4 regions of the Bacillus sp. NEAU-Y102 genome follow, and region 1 is predicted to be linked to each of the others. Evidence: predicted binding sites of a transcription regulator. Region 1 holds the regulator's gene; each other region holds the start of a gene.
The links. The regulator Rex, encoded in region 1, represses fermentation and respiration genes when NADH is low (regulators of the CRP and FNR family bind a similar motif). The targets are predictions, from matches to a motif close to TTGTGAAATATTTCACAA.
Positions count from the first base shown of each region.

Region 2: ACYFX0_RS07615 (formate/nitrite transporter family protein) is a predicted target of Rex. The motif match lies at 2,236-2,253, and genes of this name have one in related genera.
Region 3: adhE (bifunctional acetaldehyde-CoA/alcohol dehydrogenase) is a predicted target of Rex. The motif match lies at 1,841-1,858, and genes of this name have one in related genera.
Region 4: pflB (formate C-acetyltransferase) is a predicted target of Rex. The motif match lies at 1,604-1,621, and genes of this name have one in related genera.

Region 1 covers NZ_JBTWFK010000024.1:9,946-13,669, forward strand. The annotation lists gene groES (co-chaperone GroES) at 1-16, opposite strand, end outside; gene ACYFX0_RS30530 (CPBP family intramembrane glutamic endopeptidase) at 408-1,157, shown strand; gene ACYFX0_RS30535 (YdiK family protein) at 1,154-1,345, shown strand; gene ACYFX0_RS30540 (redox-sensing transcriptional repressor Rex) at 1,375-2,004, opposite strand; gene ACYFX0_RS30545 (ABC-F family ATP-binding cassette domain-containing protein) at 2,192-3,724, shown strand, end outside.
Region 2 covers NZ_JBTWFK010000002.1:223,528-227,251, reverse strand. The annotation lists gene ACYFX0_RS07630 (LutC/YkgG family protein) at 1-110, shown strand, start outside; gene ACYFX0_RS07625 (prepilin peptidase) at 224-946, shown strand; gene ACYFX0_RS07620 (cyclic-phosphate processing receiver domain-containing protein) at 961-1,272, shown strand; gene ACYFX0_RS07615 (formate/nitrite transporter family protein) at 1,300-2,151, opposite strand; gene ACYFX0_RS07610 (TerC family protein) at 2,354-3,148, opposite strand; yybP-ykoY riboswitch at 3,231-3,404, opposite strand; gene ACYFX0_RS07605 (TrkH family potassium uptake protein) at 3,443-3,724, opposite strand, start outside.
Region 3 covers NZ_JBTWFK010000003.1:54,272-57,995, reverse strand. The annotation lists gene ACYFX0_RS09690 (O-acetylserine dependent cystathionine beta-synthase) at 1-656, shown strand, start outside; gene ACYFX0_RS09685 (bifunctional cystathionine gamma-lyase/homocysteine desulfhydrase) at 660-1,793, shown strand; gene adhE (bifunctional acetaldehyde-CoA/alcohol dehydrogenase) at 2,054-3,724, shown strand, end outside.
Region 4 covers NZ_JBTWFK010000009.1:180,808-184,531, reverse strand. The annotation lists gene pflB (formate C-acetyltransferase) at 1-1,493, opposite strand, end outside; partial or broken gene ACYFX0_RS22575 (hypothetical protein) at 1,646-1,866, opposite strand; gene ACYFX0_RS22570 (glycosyltransferase family 2 protein) at 1,835-3,379, opposite strand; gene ACYFX0_RS22565 (NAD-dependent epimerase/dehydratase family protein) at 3,372-3,724, opposite strand, start outside.

The DNA.
Region 1 (3,724 bases):
CTAATGGCTTTAGCATGAACAATAACCTCCTCATTTTGTTATGTAAATTTTATTTATTAGCACTCAAGTCACCCGAGTGCTAACACACTTATAATAATAAATAATCTCAATTTCTTTTGCAAGTAAAAAAATCATAATTTTTTCGCAAATTACTATATAAACTTTCTATATAGAATACTGCCTTTACTATATGAATCGTTGTTTCCCCTACTCGTATGTTACAATATGAAAGACACCCTAAGTTGTTTTCGCTAAACGTACAACTTTTTCCTGTCTCCTACTTTAATTTAAAATACGTATTTACAAAAAAATCATAATTCGAATGAAAGTTTATATCGTAGATAACATATTTACATGTTATCCTACCTCATCTCATACACTAGAGTTAGAAAGGATGGTTAAACCATTTGAAGAAACAATACTGGTGGATTATCGTTACATACATTTTAATGCAATTATCTGGCGCTGTTGGATTACCACTTCTCCTAAAAACAGGACTCTATGATAATAGAGGATTTACCATTGAGGAAAAAGGACAAATCATAATGGGACACTGGGCAATTATTAGCTTCTTTGTTGCATTATGTATCGTACTTTGGTTACTTAGAACAGATATTCGCGACAGACATTTAGATGCAACGCGCTCTTCTGTTCCAGCTACAATTGGGTGGATTTTCATCGGATTATTCTTAGCTTTCTTTTCACAAATAGTTGCCGGTATGATCGAGATGCAGCTACTAGGAATTAAACAAGGTTCAGAAAATACAATGAAACTGATGGAAATTGCACGAACTACTCCTTGGTTCCTTATTGTTGTATCTATAATCGGACCTATCTTAGAAGAAATCGTATTTAGAAAAATTCTATTCGGTGCACTTTATAAGAAGTTCAACTTCTTTATTGCAGCTATCATTAGTTCACTTGTATTCGCAGCAATTCATTTTGATTTTACTCACTTATTGGTATACACTGCTATGGGGCTCGTATTCGCCTTCTTATATGTGAAGACGAAGCGCATTATCGTTCCTATTGCAGCTCATGTTGCGATGAATACATTAGTCGCTATTGGGCAAATTTTTATGAGCAATGAGCAAATTCAAGAAATGATTAAAGAAGCTGAAAAAATGCAAGGATTTATCGGAGGATTTTTTGTATGAGAAACTCACCATTGTTCATGGCCGCATTATACTTCCTTCTTGGATGTATCTTTACACGCTTCGCCATTACGAACGTGACAGATACAATCTGGAATGTGTGGACAATACTATTTGCAGTTATGGCAACAATTGATTTTAATTTGGCACTTCGCCTTATATTAGTTAAATTCACAAAGAAGAAACAATAATAAAACGCAGAGGTCGCTTCCTCTGCGTTTTATTGTGGATAGTTTTTCAAAAAGTAAACTAATGTTTGTAACTCTACAGCTAAATCAATATGATGAATTCTAATATTCTCTGATACGTTTAATCGTGCTGGTGTGAAATTCAAAATACCGTGCACGCTCGTTTCAGCTAATCTATCTGCTACAGCTTGTGCTACTGTAGCCGGTACTGTTAATATTGCCACTTGTATATCATTTGATAATCTCTCTTCTAATTCATCTAAATGATATACAGGAATGCCCCCGATTTCTGTTCCAACTTTCTCTTCACTAACATCAAATGCCATTTCAATTTTTGTATTATTGTTTTTCGTGAAATTATAATGTAAGAAAGCGGTCCCTAAATTACCTACTCCAATAAGTGCTACACGCGTTATATCATCTTGATCAAGTGTTTCGCGGAAAAATGATAATAAATAATTTACGTTATATCCATATCCCTTTTTCCCTAATGCTCCAAAATACGAAAAATCTCTTCGTATTGTTGCGGAATCTACTTTTACCGCTTCACTCAATTCGGCCGATGAAACACGCTGCTTACCAGAAAGAGATAAGTTTTGGATAAATCGATAGTATAGAGGCAATCTTTTAGCAGTGGCTTGTGGAATCTTTTGCTGATCCATATGACCTCTCCTCTCTTCCTATCTTTATTCATATACTTTAATCAAATACAGAAGTTTAGCACTCATTAAATTCCTTGTATAATAAAGAGAAGAAGTATTCTCTCTTTATTTTAAACTATACACTATTTTTAGTATGATTGAGAAATATAAACATGGCAAAGTTAAGAAATTATTTGAGGTGAGAACATTGATTTTATTACAAGTAAATGGACTTTCGAAATTATACGGTGCAGAAACAATTCTTGCAAACATAAAATTGGAAGTACAAACAAAAGATCGTATCGCATTAGTTGGAAGGAATGGAGCTGGAAAATCTACATTATTAAAAATTATCGCTGGTGAGTTATCACATGATGGTGGCGAAATTATAAAACCGAAAGATGTCTCAATCGGGTATTTAGCTCAAAATACTGGCCTAGAAACGTCTTTAACAATTTGGGATGAAATGCTAACCGTCTTTACCCACTTACAGCAAATGGAGACAAAACTTCGAAAGCTTGAGCAAGAAATGGGAAAAGAAGAAAACTTTTCAAACGAAGCTATATATGAAAGATTGTTAGCTGATTATGACCAATTGCAACTCAATTATAAAGATCAAGGTGGATATCAATACGAAGCGGATATTCGCTCCATTTTAAGCGGCCTTGGCTTCCCAGTTGAAACACACCAGACGACGATCTCTACTTTAAGTGGCGGGCAAAAAACAAGATTAGCTCTCGGGAAATTATTATTAACAAAACCAGACTTACTTATTTTGGACGAGCCTACAAACCATTTAGACATTGAAACATTAACATGGCTTGAGCAATATTTACAAGGTTATCCTGGCGCAATATTAATCGTTTCCCATGACCGTTATTTCTTAGACAAACTCGTTACACAAGTATATGAAATTTCGAATAAAGAAAGCAGACGATTTGTTGGTAACTACAGTAAATATTTAGACTTAAAATCAGCATTATATGATCAAGAAATGAAACGTTACGAAAAACAACAAGATGAAATCGCAAAACTTGAGGACTTCGTTCAAAAGAATATAGCTCGCGCTTCTACAACGAAACGTGCTCAAAGTCGCCGTAAACAACTGGACAGAATGGAATTATTAACGAGACCATTAGGGGATTCTAAGTCAGCATCATTCCACTTCGATATTGAAAAGCAAAGTGGAAATGATGTTTTACAAGTAAAAGATGCAACCATCGGCTATGAGGAGGACCCTATAATTGAACACGTAACTATGCGCTTAACTCGCGGAGATAGTGTTGCCTTAGTTGGTCCAAACGGAATTGGGAAATCCACATTATTAAAATCTATTGTGAATAAGTTACCACTATTAAATGGTAATGTTTCTTTCGGATCAAATGTATCTGTTGGCTATTATGATCAAGAACAAGCAAACTTAACATCTTCTAAACGGGTTTTAAATGAACTATGGGATGAATATCCACTGCAACCTGAAAAAGAAATCCGTACTATACTCGGGAATTTTTTATTCACAGGAGATGATGTACTGAAACCAGTATCTTCCCTTAGTGGTGGACAAAAAGCTCGATTAGCTCTTGCGAAACTTATGATGCAAAAGTCAAATTTATTAATTCTGGATGAGCCTACGAACCACCTTGATTTAAATAGTAAAGAGATTTTAGAGAATGCTTTAATTGATTATCCAGGGACTCTTCTATTTGTCTCACATGACCGCTACTTTATTAACCGTGTAACA
Region 2 (3,724 bases), on a different contig from region 1:
CGGCATCTTGTATTAACTTTATTACAGGACCAAGTAACTCGGCTGACATTGAGATGAATCTTGTTGTCGGAGTACATGGACCATTAAAAGTAATATATTTCATCGTATAAAAGAGGGGAAAGCAGGCCAGAAAATGGCCTGCTTTTTTAGTAGAATAATGGATAATATGAAGTAGAAGTTCTCTCCTTTTTTTGCTATGTTTTTTGGGAAAGGAGAGGAAGGGATGTTCACTTATTTATATGCACTGTTAGCAGGAATGGTGTTTGGGTCTTTTTTTATGTTAGTTGCGATGAGGGTTCCATTAGGGGAGTCTATCATTACCCCGCGTTCACATTGTCATTATTGTAAATATGTGCTAAGGCCAAAAGAACTAATCCCCATCATTTCATTTTATATACAAAGAGGCTGTTGTACGAATTGTAAGAGGCAAATTCCGATTATGTATGTAGCATTTGAATGTATAACAGGAAGTATATTTCTTCTTACCGTGTATATGATTGGAATAGAACGAGAGCTTATTATCATTTTATCCCTTTTTTCGCTACTTCTTATTATTTCACTTACAGATTACTTATATATGTTAATTCCTGATCGTATTTTAATTTCATTTGCCGTTTTACTCATTCTCGAAAGTGTTTTTGTACAATTAGTTACTTGGACAGATAGTATAGTTGGTAGTGGTGTTATATTCATTTTGTTATATTGCATGCAAAAGATATATCCAGAAGGGCTTGGCGGTGGAGATATAAAACTACTTTCGTTGCTTGGGTTTATAGTAGGAGTGAAGGGAGTTTTTATCATTTTATTTTTAGCATCTTGTTTTAGTCTTTGTTTTTTCGGGATTGGGATCGTATTAAAGCGTATAGAAGTACGAAAGCCCATTCCATTTGGTCCTTTTATTAGCCTTGGGGCAATATGTTATGTATTGGTCGCATATTCAAAGTAGAGAGGGAATAGAAAATGAACGTATATATGGATGATCAAAGAAGTTGTCCGTTCGGGTATGTGCCGGCAACTACAGTAGAATGTACCTTACAAATGGTTCGGGATTATGGTGTGAATATTCTTTCCCTTGATTTTAATATGGGATGGGGAGAAAAAAGTGGACTAGATTTTGTAGAAGCCTTTTGTACAGAAGGGTTATATGTAAATGAAATTCACCTTCATACGAATGATATCATCGGTATGCATAAGATGAAACAAAGATTGGATAAGGGAAAGGAAGAAGGAGAAATTAATCCTCACCTTGTTGTTAAATATGTGGGAAGCTAAAAACTCCAAAGTAAAACTTTGGAGTTTTTAATGTTTCATATGTGCTTGTAAAGGAATAATCTCTTCTTGTTGAGCTGCTGCGATTTCAGTTTCTTCCTGTTGAACGTCAGGTGTTTTCTTAGTTAAGTAGTGGTATACCATACCGACAAATACTGATCCGCCAATAATGTTACCGATTGTAACAGGAATTAAGTTATGAATAGCACCTGAAAAAGAAATTGTCTCAGGATGCGGTGAAACTAAAGATAAAGCAAAGAGTGATAAGTTTGCAATACTATGTTCGTAACCAGATAAGAAGAATGTGAAAACAAGTAGCATCATGACCATTATTTTTGCTGTGTCACCTTTGACCTGAGAAGGTAAGAAGCAAGCAAGACATACGAGCCAGTTACATAAAATGGCTTTAAAGAATAACTGCATTGTAGGTGTGTTCATCTTTCCTTCAACGACTTTACTCATTAAGTGACCGTGATCAATTGCTTCAAAAATTCCAGTTGCGTAAAATAGTAAGGCAAAGAATAACGCGCCACCTAAGTTACCTGCGTAACAAGCAACCCAGTTACGCAGTGTATCAGAAATCGTTGTTTCCTTTCTTAAAGTTGCTACAGTAAAGTACATTGTGTTTCCAGTAAACAATTCAGCACCGCCATATATAATAAGTACGAGAGCAATCCCGAAAAACATAGAAGCAGCTAAATAAGTTGCTGGTGAATCTGCAATGTGAAAAAAATTACCTAATTTAAAACATAGTACAATAATAAAACCGATATAAATACCCGCAAGTGCAGCACGAATGAAATATTGCATTGGGTTTGTATCTAGCATTTTCTTTTTGCTTTTAGCCAGTTTGACAACATAATCTAGTCCTTGTTCTAGCATGAGTAATACGCTCCTTTAGTAAATCTTCTATAAATACTCCTTATATGAATAAAGTACATGGAATTGTTCTCACTTTCAATAAGTTTGTGCAATGTTTCACAAAAAGGACATACATATATTGAGAAAGCGTTTACAAAAGATAGTATAATGGAATTTTTTCTGGATATTGAGAGGAAGAAAGCAAAAAGAAAAAGCGCTGTAATTACAGCGCTTTTTCGTCTAAATTCTTTTCTACTTTTACTTCTACTTCTTTTGAGAAGAACCAACCACCAACTGCGATTCCGACTAATACAATCCAGAATGTAAGCTTCCACGGAGTGGATTCTGGGAATGAATGTGGAATTACATTTAATGCAGGGTGTGCTAATGTATAAACTGCTAGCTTTACACCAACCCAACCTACAATTAAGAATGCTGCAGTTTCAAGTCCTGGTTTACGTTTTAAGATTTGTACGAAAGCAGTTGCTGCAAATCGCATAATGATTAATCCGATAAGTCCACCCACAAAGATAACAACGAATTGCCCAGTATCAAGACTACCAATTGTACCTAATCCTGTTTTTGGTAAAGTCATTGCTAGTGCAACAGCAGCTAAAATTGAATCAACTGCGAAGGCGATATCAGCAACCTCAACTTTAAATACAGTCCACCAAAAGTTCTCTTGTTTTTTCTTTGCTTCTTTTTCTTCAGTTTCTTCATCCGTATTCTTTTTAACATACGTTTTAAATAAGTGATTACCAGCGATAAACATAAGGTAGATGGCACCGATTGCTTGCACTTGCCATACATCGACTAAGAACGAAATCATAAATAACGATCCGAATCGGAAAACAAATGCCCCCGCTAATCCATAAAATAGTGCTTTCTTTCGTTTTTCTTCTGGTAAATGTTTTACCATAATTGCAAGAACAAGAGCGTTATCAGCCGCTAAAATTCCTTCAAGTGCAATTAGGATGAGTAATACCCAACCATACTCCAATAATAATGATACATCCATGTACATTCTCCTCTCATTTCTATAAGTTCTAAATAAGTGAAGAATTTCCCCACTATTTAGTTTCCCCATACTCCTGCCTATTAACTTTGGAAGAATCTGGAAATGAATACAAAAAAGACCTCTGCCGTTAATAGGCAAAGGTCTTGCTAGACATATGTAATGAAAATGCCAACAAAGCCGGAAGAACTAAGTTCTACGTAATGACGACTTTGTTTCCAAGAAATTTTCTTGGACGCTACTCCCCTTTGGAGATATGCTATTGTATTCTCATTATATGGATAATTTCTACGGTTGTCAACCTGTTAAAATATCTTCATTCGGATATTTTATTTTCCGGTTCTTTTTACGAGCAAATGAAAAAGCCAATGTTAAAGGACCCATTTTCCCAAAAAACATCATAAAGATAATAATAGCTTTTCCGATTATAGTTAAGTGGGGTGTTAAGTTCATACTGAGGCCAACAGTCCCAAATGCTGAAAATACTTCGAAAGCACTCATCAATAGAGGAACTAGCTCAGTAATACTCAAAATTAAAATAGCAAAAAAGATAAATGAAATGGAAATAATAGTAATAGT
Region 3 (3,724 bases), on a different contig from region 1:
TTATTGTTTGTGTACCAGAGAAATTTAGTATTGAAAAACAAGAATTAATGAAAGCACTAGGTGCAACGGTCGTGCATACACCGACTGAGCAAGGAATGACCGGTGCAATTGCAAAATCAAAAGAATTAGTAAATGAAATACCGAATTCATACTCTCCAAGTCAATTTGCAAATGAGGCAAATCCTCGTGCATATTTTAAAACATTAGGTCCTGAACTGTGGGACGCATTGAATGGAGAGATTAACATATTTGTTGCTGGAGCAGGAACTGGCGGTACGTTTATGGGGACTGCATCTTATTTGAAGGAAAAAAATATAGATATTAAAACAGTTATCGTAGAGCCAGAAGGATCTATTTTAAATGGTGGTAAGGCTGGTTCACATGAGACAGAAGGAATTGGACTTGAATTTATCCCGCCATTTTTGAAGACATCTTATTTTGATGAAATTCATACGATTTCTGATCGAAATGCATTTTTACGAGTGAAAGAATTAGCGCAAAAAGAAGGACTTCTCGTTGGAAGCTCTTCAGGAGCAGCATTTCATGCGAGCTTACTTGAGGCAGAGAAGGCAGCGCCAGGTACAAATATTGTAACCATTTTTCCTGATAGCAGTGAGCGCTATTTAAGTAAAGACATATACAAAGGATGGGAATAAAAAATGAGAGCAAAGACAAAGTTAATTCATGGTATTCGCATAGGAGAACCTTCAACTGGATCTGTAAACGTACCGATCTATCAAACAAGTACGTACAAACAAGAAGCAGTTGGTAAGCATCAAGGATATGAATATTCACGTACAGGTAACCCAACACGTGCAGCTTTAGAAGAAATGATTGCCGTATTAGAAAACGGTCATGCTGGATTTGCATTCGGTTCTGGAATGGCTGCTATTACAGCAACAATTATGTTGTTCTCAAAAGGTGACCACGTTATTTTAACAGATGATGTTTATGGCGGAACGTACCGTGTTATTACGAAAGTATTAAACCGCTTCGGTATTGAGCATACATTTGTAGATACAACAAACTTAGAGGAAGTTGTAGAAGCGATTCGTCCAAATACGAAAGCAATTTATGTGGAAACACCAACGAACCCACTACTAAAAATTACTGATATTAAGAAAATATCTACTCTTGCTAAAGAGAATGATTTATTAACAATTATTGATAACACATTCATGACGCCGTATTGGCAGTCGCCAATTTCTTTAGGAGCAGACATTGTACTTCATAGTGCAACGAAATATTTAGGAGGTCATAGTGACGTAGTTGCAGGTCTAGTAGTTGTAAATAGCCCACAACTAGCAGAAGACCTTCACTTTGTACAAAACTCAACAGGAGGTATTCTTGGACCACAAGATAGCTTCTTACTACTTCGCGGTTTAAAAACATTAGGAATTCGTATGGAAGAACATGAAACGAATTCACGCGCTATTGCTGAATTTTTAAATAATCATCCAAAAGTAAATAAAGTATATTACCCAGGTCTTGAATCACATCAAAACCACGAATTAGCAACAGAACAAGCAAATGGATTTGGTGCTATTATCTCGTTTGATGTAGATAGTGAGGAAACATTAAATAAAGTACTTGAGAAACTGCAATACTTTACACTTGCTGAAAGCCTAGGAGCAGTAGAAAGTTTAATTTCTATCCCATCTCAAATGACACATGCATCAATCCCAGCAGATCGCCGTAAAGAATTAGGAATTACAGATACATTAATTCGTATTTCTGTCGGTATTGAAGATGGTGAAGATTTAATTGAAGATTTAGCACAAGCGCTAGCATAATAAAAATGCACTGCTAATGTGGAGCAGTGCATTTTTATTATGTTAATTTGTGAAATGTTTCACAAATTAGACATACACAAATGAAATGAATTCATGTATATTGAATTCATGAAATGTTATTCATAAATAAACTTGTGAAATACTTCACAAACAGTGGGATTCATGTAGGACGGTAACTCTATTTTTTTTCGCTAATCGGGACTTATTATGACCTATAGGGACTTATAAAGACCGTGATAACAGAATAGGAGGAAATTTACATGGTAGTCAAAGAGAAAGTTGTAAATGAAATGCAAGAGGTAAAAGAGATGATTGATACGTTAGTAAATAACGGTCAACAAGCTTTACAAGCATTAGAAAGTTTTACACAAGAGCAGATTGACAACATTGTTCATGAAATGGCATTAGCAGGTGTTGATCAACATATGCCACTTGCAAAATTGGCTGTTGAAGAAACAGGCCGTGGTGTCTATGAAGACAAATGCATTAAAAATATTTTTGCCACTGAATATATTTGGCATAGTATAAAGCAAGATAAAACGGTAGGAATTATTCACGAAGATCCTCATGAAGAAATAATAGAAATTGCAGAACCTGTCGGTGTAGTAGCTGGGGTAACACCAGTAACGAATCCAACGTCGACAACAATGTTTAAAGCGTTGATTGCGATAAAAACGAGAAATCCAATTATTTTCGCATTTCATCCTTCTGCACAAAATTGTTCGGTGGCAGCAGCGAAAACCGTATATGATGCAGCAATGAAAGCTGGTGCACCAAAACATTGTATTCAATGGATTGAAAGACCGTCTGTCGAAGCGACGAAACAATTAATGAACCATGAGGGTGTGGCACTCGTTCTAGCAACTGGAGGCGCTGGTATGGTGAAATCAGCTTACTCTACTGGAAAACCAGCGCTAGGTGTAGGTCCTGGTAATGTACCGTGTTATATAGAAAAATCAGCACATGTAAAACGAGCTGTTAATGATTTAATTTTATCGAAAACATTTGATAACGGTATGATTTGTGCATCGGAACAAGCAATCATTGTCGATAAAGAAATCTATGATGATGTTAAAACAGAAATGATCGAAAACAATTGTTACTTTGTAACAGAAGAAGAAAGAAAAAAATTAGAAAAGCTCGTTATAAATGAAAATACATGTGCAGTAAATAGTGATATTGTAGGAAAATCAGCACAGTATATTGCCGAATTAGTTGGGATTACTGTTCCTGAACATACAAAAATGCTTGTAGCTGAAATTCAAGGTATCGGAGCAGCATACCCGTTATCTCGTGAGAAACTGAGCCCAGTATTAGCCTGTGTGAAGGCGAATTCATTAGAAAAAGGATTTACATATTGCGAAGAAATGTTGAACCTCGGTGGTTTAGGACATTCAGCAGTTATTCATTCTACAAATAAAGAAGTGCATAAGCAATTTGGATTACGTATGAAAGCTTGCCGTCTCATTGTAAATGCACCTTCATCACAAGGTGGAATAGGGGATATATATAACGGATTTATTCCGTCACTTACACTTGGTTGTGGTTCATACGGAAAGAATTCAGTTTCCAAAAATGTAACGGCGACTCATTTATTAAATATAAAAAGGCTGGCAAATAGAAAAAAGAATATGCAGTGGTTCAAATTGCCACCAAAAATTTATTTTGAAAAACATGCTACAGCGTATTTAGCAAATATGCCTAACATTTCACGTGCATTTATTGTAACGGATCCTGGAATGGTTGAACATGGCTATGTGGATACAGTCACGCACTATTTAAACAAGCATGCAAATGATGTGAAAATTGAAGTTTTCTTTGAGGTCGAACCAGATCCATCAGATGAAACTGTCTTTAAAGGTGCGGAAATGATGAGAAGCTTTAAGCCAGATGTAATTATCGCACTTGGTGGTGGTTCAGCTATGGATGCA
Region 4 (3,724 bases), on a different contig from region 1:
TTATCATGCATGTAATGGATAACATTTAGTGTGTTTAAATATAGACCCGCTAACCATTCCATTGTCATATCAAACTTATGCATAACTTCTTCGTAATTTAATACTTCAGAAGTAATTGGTGCGTACTCAGGACCAACTTGTGCTTTTGATTTTTCATCTTTACCACCGTTAATCGCATATAATAATGCTTTCGCTAAGTTTGCACGAGCTCCGAAGAACTGCATTTGCTTACCGATTCTCATTGCAGATACACAACAAGCAATTCCGTAATCATCGCCGTAATCAGCACGCATAATGTCATCATTTTCATATTGAATTGCTGATGTTTTGATGGACATTTTCGCACAGTAGTTTTTAAAGTTCTCTGGTAATTGTTTAGACCAAAGAACTGTTAAATTCGGTTCTGGAGCTGGTCCTAAATTATCTAATGTATGCAAGAAACGGAATGAGTTCTTTGTTACTAATGGACGACCATCTAATGCAATACCACCGATAGATTCAGTTACCCAAGTTGGGTCACCAGAGAATAATTCATTATAATCAGGTGTTCTTGCGAATTTCACAAGACGTAATTTCATAATGAAGTGATCTACAATTTCTTGTACTTCTTCTTCTGTTAAAGTACCATTTGCTAAATCTCTTTCAATGTAAATATCTAAGAATGTAGAAGTACGTCCAAGACTCATTGCAGCTCCGTTTTGCTCTTTAATCGCCGCAAGATATGCGAAGTATAACCATTGGAACGCTTCTTGTGCATTTGTTGCTGGTTTAGAAATATCGAAACCATGAGAAGCAGCCATTTGTTTTAGTTCTTGAAGTGCACGCATTTGCTCAGATAATTCTTCGCGTAAACGCATTGTATCTTCGCTCATTACACCACCAGTTAAATTCAAATCAGCTTTTTTCGCTTCAATTAAATGATCAATACCATATAATGCTACGCGTCGATAGTCACCGATAATGCGTCCACGACCGTATGCATCTGGAAGACCAGTAATAACGCCTGATTTACGTGCATTTCTCATTTCTGGTGTATAGGCATCGAATACACCTTGGTTATGAGTTTTTCTCCAATCTCTAAAAATACGACTAAGTTCTTTGTCCATTTCGTATCCATAAGATTCACAAGCTTGCTCCGCCATACGAATACCACCATATGGTTGTAAAGAACGTTTAAATGGTTTATCAGTTTGGAAACCGACTACCTTTTCAATATCTTTATTTAAGTATCCTGGGTCATGTGATGTAATAGAAGAAACAATTTTTGTATCCATATCAAGAACGCCACCGTTTTCACGTTCTTTTGTTGTTAAATCCATTACTTGATCCCAAAGTTGTTTCGTTGCTTCAGTTGCTTCTGCTAAGAAAGATTCGTCTCCTTCGAAAACGTTTACATTATTTAAAATGAAATCGCGAACATCAATCTCTGCTTTCCATTTTTCACCTTTAAAGTTTTCCCATGCGTTTTTAACATTTTCTAATACTTGAGTCATCCTAATCTCCTCCATTTTTGATTAGTACAGGACTAAGATTTTTTATATAACAGCTTACACACTTAGAATACTACTTTTTTAAGAAAGTGAACGAAATAGTTGTGACATGTTTGTGAAAAGTTGAGCAAACCACTATATATATAGTGGTAACTTCATTTAAAAGTCTTTAAAATTAACCCTTTCCTTAATTGTATTTTTTTGGTATTCTTATATACGAGTCCTATTTTGTAATATAAGAACAATACCCATTGTAGAGCTGTAATACTCTTATCTCCTAATCTGTTATAGTTTTTATAACAGAACAAAAAAGTGTACACATGTTGTACACTTTTTTGTTACTTCTATAAAACATCTCTTTTTCTATTGCCATCATAGAATCCGCCACGATTGTCTGTTAATGCAATTATTTGCTCTAGTCCCTCTATATGATCACCTATAATTCGAAGTACAGCTGGAGGATGACCTATTTTTGCAAAATGTTCACTGGGACGAATACGGTTCATCTTATCAACCTCAACACGATATACACACGCAATTTCAAATCCAGAAAGAAGAGCCTTCACTTGTGCTACACAAGGTGACAATAAAGATTTATACCCAATTGCTTTCAAACACTTGTGGCTAAATGCATTAGGTACCGCAATAAGTGATCCTACCCCTAAATCCTTTCTATCACAAGCTAAATTTAGTGCATACTTAAACGCAGTTACAAGATGAAGTGGTACTCTTAGATCTAAATAATGATTTAAATCATTTAATGCGACGTCCTTTCCATCTGCAATAGCTTTTGCAAAAGGATATAGCTCCCTAGCTGGAATAACAAAATCACCATCTATAAATAACACAATTTCTCCTTTTGCAAAATAAGTTCCAAGTGAACGCCCTACATCGTTTCCAAGGGCTTCTTTATATACAATTGTCGTTGCGCCCTTGTCTTTTGCAATCGTTGCTGTTTTATCTGACGAACCATTTACGACGACGATGATTTCAAAAGGTTCAATTTTACGAAGCTCTTCTATAACGTTTCCAATTGTTTTCTCTTCATCTTGTACAGGAATAACAACCGATAGTTGCTTTCCTTTATACAAATTGGATGTAACGCCCCATCCTTGATAAAAATCTTCGAAATTTAAAGTATGATAGACGCTATTCCTTTTCCTATTTCCATCATAATATCCCCCGCGTGTATCACTGCTTACTATCCGTTCCGCAACAGCTTCTATATGATCACCTATCATTCTTCTTTCAGATTGAGAAAGGCTCGTGCCATATGCAGCATGTTCAACCGGTCGAAATTTATTCGGCGTAATAACATCAATAGCACAATGACGGCTAATTCTCCATTTACTTTGTGCTATACGTAAATGAGCTACAATAGGATTAACTAAACATTCGTATCCAATACTCTGGACGACTTCTTTCGTCAACGCATGAGGTACAGATAATAAAGAATCTATTTTTAATTCTTCACGCTCTAACATTGCATTTAATATTTGACGCCACACTGTAACAGAATGGGGTTTTTGTTTCTTTAAAAACAATGCGTCCAAATTATTTAAAACGATGTCAGTCTGATCATGTAAAATCGGATTAAGAAACAATTGTAATTTTGAAGTTGGAATAGCAAAGTCCCCATCTATAAATAGTAATACATCACCTATCGCATATTTTGCGCCAACTGCACGTCCAACATCGTTTCCTAATAGTTCTGTATGCCTGATTACTTTACATCCTAACCGATTAGCAACCTCTTCTGTACCATCATTACAACCATTTGCTATTACAATAATCTCTACTGGATTTAACGGTTTTACCGATTGAATAACGTCTGAAATTGTATCCACTTCATTACTTGCAGGAATAATAACTGATAGCGACTTAGCCATTGTTTTCTTCATGAAACCACTTAATAGTTTCTTTCAATCCTTGTTCCCACGTTACTGTCGCTTGAAATTGAACAAGCTCTCTTAACTTCGTTACGTTCGGCCTTCTATTTGGAATTTCTTCAAAGCCATGTGGATATACTTCCTCAAAAGGAACTTGTATAATTTTTGAAGAAGATTTCGTTAGTTTTTTAATTGTTTCTGCTACTTCTTTTATACTCTTTTCGTTCTCGGAACCTATATTAATAATCTCACCATTTACCTTCTCATCCATTGCTCGAATCGTTGCCTCTACCGCATCACTTACATACGTAAAGCAACGTGTCTGCTTTCCATCTCCATATACGA